DNA from 3 places in the Paenibacillus diazotrophicus genome. Region 1 is predicted to be linked to each of the others. Evidence: riboswitches for the same ligand, from Rfam matches in the RefSeq annotation. Region 1 holds a riboswitch; each other region holds the start of a gene.

Region 1 (3,277 bases):
CCAAAGGCGGGGAAGGCGTGCCTCCAGTCACCTATCACAGCAAGGACGGGGAACTGGATGGAGATGTGCAGACTTACCTTCAGAGTGCACTGCAGCAGATCAATACACAGCTGATCGCCGGTGATAAGCTGACTCAGGAACAGGTAGCGGCGATGTTCGCGCCGGTGTCCATCGGCACCCAGCAGCTTAGTACGGATGGAACAGACGGTGGGGCGGCAGCAGATAAATCGAAGCCAGCTATCAATTATGTTATCGTCTATGTGCTGCTGATCCTCTTCTTTATGTCGATTACCATGACTGGAAATATGATTTCGGCAGAAGTAACCTCAGAGAAAAGCTCCCGCATCATGGAAATTCTGATTACCAGCGCTTCGCCGCTCACGCAAATGTTCGGCAAGGTGATCGGGATCTTCCTGGTCGGCCTGATGCAGATTGCCATTATCTCGGCAAGTATTGCCATCAATCTGATGCTTCCGCATAACGCCAGCATATTGACTGATTTTGACCTGGATCTTGGACAATTGAATTATGGCATCCTGGTATACGGTTTTATCCTGTATATTCTTGGATTCTTCCTGTATGCACTGATGTATGCTGCTGTAGGCTCCATTGTGAGCCGCACGGAGGATCTGGGCCAGGCCGTTATGCCGGTAATGATGTGTACCTTTTTGGCCTTCTACATTCCGTTGTTTAGCATCTCAGCTCCTAATACTATGCTTATCAAAGTGGCGAGCTTTGTGCCCATCACCTCACCGCTCAGCATGCTGCTGCGCATCGGTATAGGGGAAGTAGCGTTCTGGGAGATTGCCGTATCACTCATCATCTTGCTCGTGACCACCTTCGGACTGGGCTGGCTCGCCGCCAAGATCTACCGCACAGGCGTTCTGATGTACGGCAAACGCCCAAGCATCAAGGAGATCAGAAAAGCGATGAAGGCTTACAAGATTTGAGTGGAACCCACTAACTGTGTGAGGAGAGTTCAGGATGGACAAAAAGAAACAATCATTCGCGTTATTGATGTTTGCAGGTATGCTGCTCAATTCCGGAAGTTTGCTGATTTCTTCCGACGGATCGAATCTGCGCGATTTTGTACAGGGAGTAATGGCGGGAGCTGGGATAGCTATAATGCTGCTGTCCATCTGGACGTTTGCTAAGAACAAGGGCTTTAAAGACGCGAAATAAGCCAGACATCCGTTATCCGTTCATCTGGCGAAATCATGCTGTATAGTGTACCTTAGTAAGTAAGGAGTGGTAATGTTGATGAAAAAAAGACAAACGCCCTTACTGGTTGCGGCTTCGATTCTGCTGATTATCATCAGTAGTCTAATTCATTCAGAAGGCTCAACCTGGCTGGGTGCGCTGCAGACGTTATTGCTTGGTTTAGGATTATTAGGATGCTGCATGGCATTCCTGAGATTTGCCAAGGGCGGCAATGGTGCAAAAGACAAAAGAAGCAAAAAGGGCAAAAAAGAATAAGAACGAATCAGAAGCCGCGGCAGGTTGCCGCGGCTTTTTTGAATGATATCTATTCACTATGCTGCATGCTATTCGATCTTATCCGGCAGATAAATTTGATGTGGGCAGTGTAGCTTCATGTGCCGCCAGCAGTTCACGCATTTGCCGGAGCTGCGCCTTAAGCTCAGGCAGGCTCTTCATGAGGATCTCGCTGATCTCCGTCAAGGGGAGCCGCATGCCATACCGTAGCGCATGCACAACCTGATCCTCCCAGGGCAGGCAAGCTGCAAGGCAGGCTTTGCGGTCTTGTGCAATCCGGGAGCAATGCCGAATGCATGCGCGGTAGGCCAGAATGGAGAAGCTCTGCGGGCAGCAGCCTTTTCGCAGATAAGGCACATACAGCTCCGTGAAGCTCTTCACGGCAGCCGTCTCCGCTTCAGAACCCTGTCCCAGCAGCAGACTGCAGAGCGTAAGGATATTTTCGCTGTACTTTTCAACATATTCCGCAAATTCGGATGCGGAAGCCGCCGTGCGCGATTCCATTCCAGTTTCCTCCTCGGATTAGATACACCAGTTCGCCCAGCTTCCAGCCGCTCCCCCGGCGAAGCCCCGTTCCCCAAATATGTTGCGCAAAAAAGCCGCAGCAGAGGAGGACCTCTGCTGCGGCTTCCGTACAGGTTCAAATAAACCTGGCGCAAAAGCGTGGCGGATCAAGTTCTCTCTCTATACGCTTACGGGGTTAGCTGTCGGATTCGGGCGGTGAGAGTCGCCCTGCCTTGTGAGGCCGCATCTCTGCAGTCTCCTTTGGATTCACCCCATGTAGGCTTTTGGCCTGGTGGTTCCCCCGTTTCCCGTATGACGGGAATTCAGCGTTGATTGGTTTCCATGAATAAGTTCAAAACGAATCATACTCTTTCAGGAATATCTTTGTAAAAAGGAAAAAGGGAGTGGTTCCGTCAATTTCACATTGAAATCGGAAAGTTCAAAGGAAATAAACAGGTAAAACCATATATCTTGCCACTTATCGGCTCATTATCTCATTCGCACGCCAGTTTTTATATTTGGGGGATAATAAGGATTGGAATCGCTGATATGAATGCGTATTCATTCATGCACCAGACAAAAAGATATCCGGGAGACTACTCCTCCCGGATATCTTGCTGCTCTAATTAGCCCAATGAATCTGATCTATTTGGCTGCTGCAATAAGCTTGTTCAGCTCGGGCAGATTGAATCCTTTGACGACATGTGCTCCAGATACAGTAACAGGAACGCCCATGAAGCCCAGCTTCTCAACCTCTTCCTGATAAACGGTACTGGTCATTACATCCCGTACTTCAAAAGGAATGTCCTGCTCCTTCATCAGCTGCTTCACCTGATTGCAGTCACTGCAGTTGGCTGTAGAATAAATGATCACAGGCTGGCTCATTGGCTCACAGCTTCCTTGAGGGCATCGCGGGTGATTTTCCAGTGGGAGGTGTTCCAGCGGACCTCACCATCTTCCAGCAGGAAGATTTGCGGAGACTCATGCTTGATCCCGAAGTCTTCGGCAATCTGGTTGGAGACCGGGCGGTCTTCAATCACATGAACCACAGCAGCGGTAGTGCCGGAGCTCTGGACATAAGCCTGGAATTCTTCATTCGCCTTGGCGCTGATCGGGCAGGTGGTGCTGTGCTTGAAGAGCAGTTTTTTACCGGGCTGGGCAATGTATTCATGCAATTCATCAAGACTGTGGATTTGTTGTATAGACATTTAGGTCACGCTCCTGGCAGTTTATTTTGCTAACAATTCGGTTGCTAGCAATGATATTCCTGATTGTAACA
Region 2 (3,277 bases), on a different contig from region 1:
AGCGAGCTGATGGTTACACCGCGCTTGGAAGAAGCGTGTGCGAACTTGCCTTCACCGACATAAATGCCGACATGGGATATTCCTTTGCCGCTTGTATTAAAGAATACAAGATCGCCTGGTCTAATGTTATCGCGGGATACGGCAGTACCCATTTGATATTGGGAACCAGACTGGTGAGGAAGGTTGATTCCAATCTTATCAAACACATACATGGTAAATCCGGAGCAATCAAACCCGTTAGTCGAAACTCCGCCGGATACGTATTTAGTACCGATGGCTTTGTCGATAACCTGGTCCATCTTGGAGTCTGCGAAAGCGCTTCCCGCTCCGATGGTAAGAATGATGGAAAAACTGAGTAGTGCGGCTGCCAGCTTCTTCTTCAAAAGTAAATACCCCTTCCAAATGCCTACGAGGTTAGCTTAAGGGTTCGGTTGAAGGTCCCCTATGACCCCTCTGTGAATAGGAGGTCAATTCACCCAAAATCGGTTCCCCCGTTTCCTTAATAATTAAGGAACTCGGCACGACTGTTGATTAGGATTAGCTTACGGATCAAACAATGACAAAACCTTTGTAAATCAGGTTTGAATAATTACAAAAATGTTACTATCGACTTACTGCGATAATTGTAACAAAGACAGAAGCAGTTGGCAATCACTAAAAGCATATAAATACATATTTTTTGAGCCTTTTAAGAGAAAAATGCCTAATTTGCGCTTGTTTATTACTCCGTGAGTTAGAGGTATGGAAGATGTATCTGGAATATTTATCAAAAAGGGTGTTTCAAAGCTCTAAAAAGTGTGTAAAAGGGAGAATAAGGAAAAGGAAAAACCCGGAAATGATTACGGCAATAATCAGTTCCGGGCTCGTATAAGTTACATTTAGTTGTTAGAGGTGTGATTTTGAGGGGATAAAAACTTCAATTAGTCGTAGGCAACGGTCTTGTAAGCTGTAGTGCTCATCACTCGTTTAGCGCCAACGTAGCGGTTGGCCCAGTAGGCTTGACTCAGCGAAGAAATATTTACACCGCGCGAACTGGAAGATTGTGCGAATTTGCCTCCACCGACATAAATGCCGACATGGGAAACTCCTGATCCAAAGGTATTGAAGAATACCAGATCGCCTGAACGCAAGTTGTTCCGTGATACGGATGTTCCCAGGCTGAATTGTGCCTTGGACGTGCGTGGTAGGGTAAGTCCGACACTTTTAAAAACATACGAGGTGAAGCCGGAGCAATCGAAACCGTTTGTGCTGGTGCCTCCGAATTTATAGGTGGTTCCAATAGTTTTAGCAATGACGCTGTCCATCTTCGAATCAGCGGAAGCGCTACCAGCTCCGATGGAGAATACCATTACTAGTCCAAGTGCTGCTGCGGTACATTTTTTCTTAAAATTCTGACTTCTCAAAAGATGTACTCCTTCCAAGGCCTGCGAGGTTAGCTTAAGGATTCGGTAGAAGGTTCCCCTATGACCCCTCTAAAGCGAGATCAATTCACCCAAAATATGGTTCCCCCACTTCCCGGTGCAGGGAATTTGGCGTTTTATGCACCAGAAGAGCGACGTGTCGACAATTTGCAAATGCTTGTAAGTTTATTGTGTTTGAATGTGCTGCGTCTTAAAGATTACAAATTTGTTACTAGTAGTACAGGCATCATTGTACCAGAGGATTTACAGTTTTGCAAATACACTTATTTACTTTGTAATCCAAAAAAAGAGTCCCGCTCCCTCAAGGAGCAGTGACTCTTTTATTATGCCGGCAAATTGCAGTATTTATTGTGGAAATGATTTACTGGACCAGAGATGGTATTGTGCGGCGATTCCCCACATTTTGAACAGTGTAGTGGGGAGGGGAGAGAACTGCCTCAGCAGAAGTGCCGGCATCCCGGGACAAAAGATCGACATCCCGCCACAAGCAAGCATCATTACCAATCCCCCTGCTCCCATCACCGCCGATACTCCCACTGAAGGAATGATTACTTTCAGACAGACCAGCAGAGAAGACAGAGTTCCTGTACCACCTGTATAACCGAACTGCATGTACAGCAGCATTTTTCGGATGAAGAATAGATATAATAGCCAAACCAGAATGTAGGGTACCAATTTCAGCAGCAGCTTATAATCCACAATTCCGGTAAGCAGCAGATCGTACATTTTGGGAAGAAGCCAGTAGAGCGGCAGCGCTGTAAGCACCCATTCTGCAAGACTGAACAGCAACACCGGAAGCCCATATAGCCGCATACCCGGAAAAAAGAACATTCCACGCTCGCCTTTACGTTCCTGATGAAGCTCATGGAGCAATCCTGCCCGGATGAATGGGGATAGCAGGAGCCTTATTGCACTTAAACCCAGCAGCATCCAGAGCCATTGTTGAACACCGGAATGGGTACTTAGTGCGATCTGCCCCTCCACATAATACAAAAGTCTGCCCATTGCACTGCCACCTGCATCCTGATCAGGGTAACGCAGCAGTATCGGAACTACTGCGCTTTTAACAAACTTGTACATGAAATAACTCCAGAACAGCCTGTAGATAAACAACAGAATCAGTATATAAAATTGTTCTTTCATGCTGTGCCAGCCGCGGGATATCGATCTTTTCACAATCCTTCACCTCACCAGACAAGAGTTCCGAGCAGATTTTCAATTAGGTTGGTTATGCTAAGCGTCCAGCGTGAGAGCGTGTCGGGTTCCAGTTCCGCGAGTCTGAAATTATTCAGATGCCTGCTCTCCAGCAGGATGGAGTGCCCGGGATCAATCTCTGCCGATACCAGCGGCGCTTTGTAGGAGAGTTGAAACGTAGTTTCCCTGTCTTTTGCATTCCAATATCTTTGAACGGTATATCCATCCGAAAAGGTGAACTTCACAGGCACCTCTCCGTACTGGCTGCTCTTGTTGCTCACGGTGACCGATGAATCATAACGGGGATTTTCTGTGCCGGTCCCTTTTTTGTGAAGGGTATTGATAATGTCATCTACAGCAAAGTCAGGAGCGCCGCCACTGTATACATATTGATCAAAGTAGGCTTGCCATGATTTTTTGGTCACTTTTTCTACGGTCTTTTGAAAATCGGCAGTGGAAGGGTGCTGGAATCGGTATTTGCGGGCATAGGCAGCCATGATGGCATCCATGGTTTTGGTGCCCACTTGCTGTTCAATGTCTTTGAGCACCAGTTTGCCCCGGATGTATACGTTGCGTGTATAAGCATCATCACCGGTATATTTCCAGGTCTCCAGATTGAGCGGCTGTGATGAGGTAACCAGACTAGACTGAAGCGCTAAGTT
Region 3 (3,277 bases), on a different contig from region 1:
TTCACCGTGCTTATTCTTTTGGCATCGAAGGACTCTTCTTCCAATGCAGGTTCAGGCGAAGCGGTTCAATTCAATTACAGTGAGCTTCCAAGACTGGGCAAAGCGGATGCACCGGTTAAAATCGTCGAATTCGGTGATTTCAAATGCCCGGCGTGTGCCAATTTTGCAGGTGTCATCAAGCCACAGCTGGCCCAGGAATATGTGAATCAGAATAAAGCAGCTATTTACTTCGTAAATATGGCCTTTATCGGTCCGGATTCTGAAACGGCCTCTCTGGCAGCCCTCTCGGTATACCATCAGAATAGTGATGCTTTCTGGAAGTATTACGATGCAATTTATGCGAATCAAGGGGATGAAAATGCTGAATGGGCTACACAGGATTTTCTGGTGAATCTGGCAGAGAAGGAAAAGCTGCCCATTGATTTAGATCTGTTGCGCAAGGATATCAAGGAACGGACCTATGAAAGTGAACTGCAAAAGGATATTACTCTTGCCAAGGATACCGGAGTCACCTCCACACCTACTGTATTTATTAATGGATACAAAGTAGAGGAGCCATTCAATATGGAAGCCATAGATGCACAGATGAAGTCTGCTTCCGAAGCAGTGAGCGCCGAGTGATGAAGTTCTCTACGTTCTGCAGGCGCCACTGTCTCTATCTGGCCTGGTTCGTGTCCGTTATTGCGGTAGCGGGAAGCTTGTATCTTAGCGAGGTCCTAAAGTACGAGCCATGTAAGCTGTGCTGGTTCCAGCGTATATTTATGTACCCGCAGCTCATCCTGCTGGGCATTGCCACATACCGGAATGACAAAAAGATAATTCCTTATGTGCTTCCTTTAAGTCTAATTGGGGGTAGCATAAGTGTTTATCATTATGCCGAGCAGAAGATTCCTGCACTCAGCAAGGTGCTCCCATGTACGATTGGCGTACCCTGTAATAAAGATTATCTTAATTTTTTCGGGTTCATTACGATCCCTTTGCTTGCCCTGATCGCATTTGCTCTAATCACGATTTTGCTCTGGACCGGGCGTAAAGAGGACACCGTAGACTAGACAGAGCCACAGCAGAATATAGAGGGCAATCATTCCTGAAATTTCTGACACAAATATAGATAAAAATCATGAAAAAACCCGGTATGAAGGGATATTCGCAGAGAATGAAAGATCGCTATATCCCTCATCTTTGTTTTGCGTAAATTGGATGTTTTTTCATTCTTTTTTCATTTTTTTCACCGCTTTACGGAAGAGGCATTGTAGACTATCATTAGACCTTGTGAGAAGTTGAATATGCGCTGAATTTTCTGTAAGGAAAAACGGGGGAACCAACATTGGCCAAGCGCCAAAGGGGTGAATCGGGAACGGTCCGCAAGGGCTATAACCGTAGGGCTACCACAGCCCGAATCCGCCAGCTAACCTCGTAAGCAACGGTGGGATAATGACGATGCGTAAGCATGCGGATCATTTCCGTATGCTTATTTTTGTGCCTGCATTTATGAAATCCACCAATGAAAACAGCGCACGGTATTACCGTTTCAACGTAAGCAAAGAGAGGAACTGTTACTACAATGGTAAGCAAGGTAAAACGACTATTGATCGGGCGTCCGATGAAGTCGAACGAACTCGATCATGAAAAGTTATCCAAGGTGAAAGCACTGGCTGTCCTGTCTTCTGATGCGCTCTCGTCTGTAGCCTACGGAACGGAACAAATCCTGATTGTGCTGGTAGCCGCAGGCTTCACAGCTATCTGGTACTCATTGCCAATTGCATTAGCCGTATTGGGCTTGCTGGCTATTTTGATTTTATCCTATCGCCAGACTATTTTTGCTTATCCGCAAGGCGGAGGCGCGTATATCGTTGCCAAGAGCAACCTCGGGGTTCCTACTGGACTCTTAGCAGGCGGATCGCTTCTGGTCGACTATATTTTGACCGTTGCGGTTAGTGCGTCGGCAGGGACGGATGCGATCACATCCGCTTTTCCTAATCTTCATAATCATAGTGTTCTAATCGCCGTAACCGTTATTCTGCTCTTGACCCTTGTCAACCTACGAGGCGTTACGGAATCTGCATCGTTCATTGCTATTCCTGTGTATCTGTTCGTAGTATCGATCTTCGTGTTGATCATTGCGGGAATATTCAAATATGCAACCGGCGGAGCCCATGCCAATGTTCCAGAAATCGGGGCTGCTGTATCGAATGTCAGTTTGTTTTTACTGCTTAAAGCCTTCAGCTCCGGCTGTTCGGCCCTTACAGGAGTAGAGGCGGTATCGAACGCAATTCCAAACTTCAAGGCACCTGCTGAGAGAAATGCGGCCAAAACCTTGATGATGATGGGAATTATCCTTGGAAGTATGTTTACAGGAATCACGCTGCTCGCCTACTGGTACGGAATTACACCGGATACCAAAGCTACAGTTGTATCCCAAATTGCTGAATCTACTTTTGGACGCGGTGGTTTGTACTTCTTCATTCAAGGGATTACTGCTGTAATTCTCTTCCTTGCAGCCAATACGGCTTACTCAGCTTTCCCGCTGCTGGCGTTTATGTTTGCCAAAGATAAATATCTGCCCCATGCCTTTATGGTCCGAGGCGACCGTTTGGGCTTCTCTAACGGCATTATCTTCTTGGGTGTATTATCAGCCCTGCTTGTCGCTGCTTTTCATGGAAATACAGAAAGTCTGATTCCTTTGTATGCAGTGGGTGTATTCATTCCTTTTACCCTGTCCCAGCTTGGTATGATGGTGCACTGGTATAAATCCAAACCTAAAGGCTGGCAAAATAAATTTGCTGTGAATACGGTGGGGATGCTTACTACCCTGACCATTACTCTGATCTTTATCATCACGAAGTTCTCGAGTGTATGGATGGCCTTTATCTTCCTGCCGGTTGTAATGTTCGTGTTCCACCGGATTCACCGCCATTATCTCAATACAGCAGATCAGCTGCGTATTTGTCCGGAAACGGATAAACCTTGTATCAAAGGAAGCACCGTAGTTGTTCCTGTCGCAGGTGTAACCCGTGCAGTTCTGCATTCCATCAGCTATGCCAAGTCCTTAACGGATAATGTGGTAGCCGTGTATGTTGGATTTGATGAAGAAGAAATTAACAAAATGGAACAGAAGTGGGAGGAATGGAATCCGGGAGTGCGCTTAATTGTACTACGTTCCCGGTATCGCAGCATTCTTCGTCCGCTTGTCAAGTTCATTGATACAGTGGAGTGGAAGACCGCTTCTACCGACCATATCACGGTACTCATTCCGCAGTTTATTACGAAGCATTGG

The links. A riboswitch is a leader RNA that binds a small molecule or an ion and turns the genes downstream of it on or off. The one in region 1 is predicted to bind cyclic di-AMP.
Region 2: it holds a riboswitch for cyclic di-AMP, as region 1 does, so the genes downstream of both, ACAN54_RS29480 (C40 family peptidase) here and ACAN54_RS18535 (hypothetical protein) in region 1, are expected to answer to the same signal.
Region 3: it holds a riboswitch for cyclic di-AMP, as region 1 does, so the genes downstream of both, ACAN54_RS06610 (APC family permease) here and ACAN54_RS18535 (hypothetical protein) in region 1, are expected to answer to the same signal.

Annotation. Positions count from the first base shown of each region.
Region 1 covers NZ_JBGJZN010000004.1:368,440-371,716, forward strand. Annotated here, with positions in the region: gene ACAN54_RS18520 (ABC transporter permease) at 1-950, shown strand, start outside; gene ACAN54_RS18525 (hypothetical protein) at 985-1,182, shown strand; gene ACAN54_RS18530 (hypothetical protein) at 1,261-1,476, shown strand; gene ACAN54_RS18535 (hypothetical protein) at 1,555-1,998, opposite strand; cyclic di-AMP (ydaO/yuaA leader) riboswitch at 2,168-2,337, opposite strand; gene ACAN54_RS18540 (glutaredoxin family protein) at 2,644-2,883, opposite strand; gene ytxJ (bacillithiol system redox-active protein YtxJ) at 2,880-3,206, opposite strand.
Region 2 covers NZ_JBGJZN010000016.1:17,397-20,673, forward strand. Annotated here, with positions in the region: gene ACAN54_RS29475 (C40 family peptidase) at 1-383, opposite strand, end outside; cyclic di-AMP (ydaO/yuaA leader) riboswitch at 389-531, opposite strand; gene ACAN54_RS29480 (C40 family peptidase) at 921-1,349, opposite strand; cyclic di-AMP (ydaO/yuaA leader) riboswitch at 1,407-1,545, opposite strand; gene ACAN54_RS29485 (hypothetical protein) at 1,767-2,564, opposite strand; gene ACAN54_RS29490 (M1 family metallopeptidase) at 2,609-3,277, opposite strand, start outside.
Region 3 covers NZ_JBGJZN010000001.1:1,452,868-1,456,144, forward strand. Annotated here, with positions in the region: gene ACAN54_RS06600 (DsbA family protein) at 1-621, shown strand, start outside; gene ACAN54_RS06605 (disulfide oxidoreductase) at 621-1,052, shown strand; cyclic di-AMP (ydaO/yuaA leader) riboswitch at 1,280-1,438, shown strand; gene ACAN54_RS06610 (APC family permease) at 1,565-3,277, shown strand, end outside.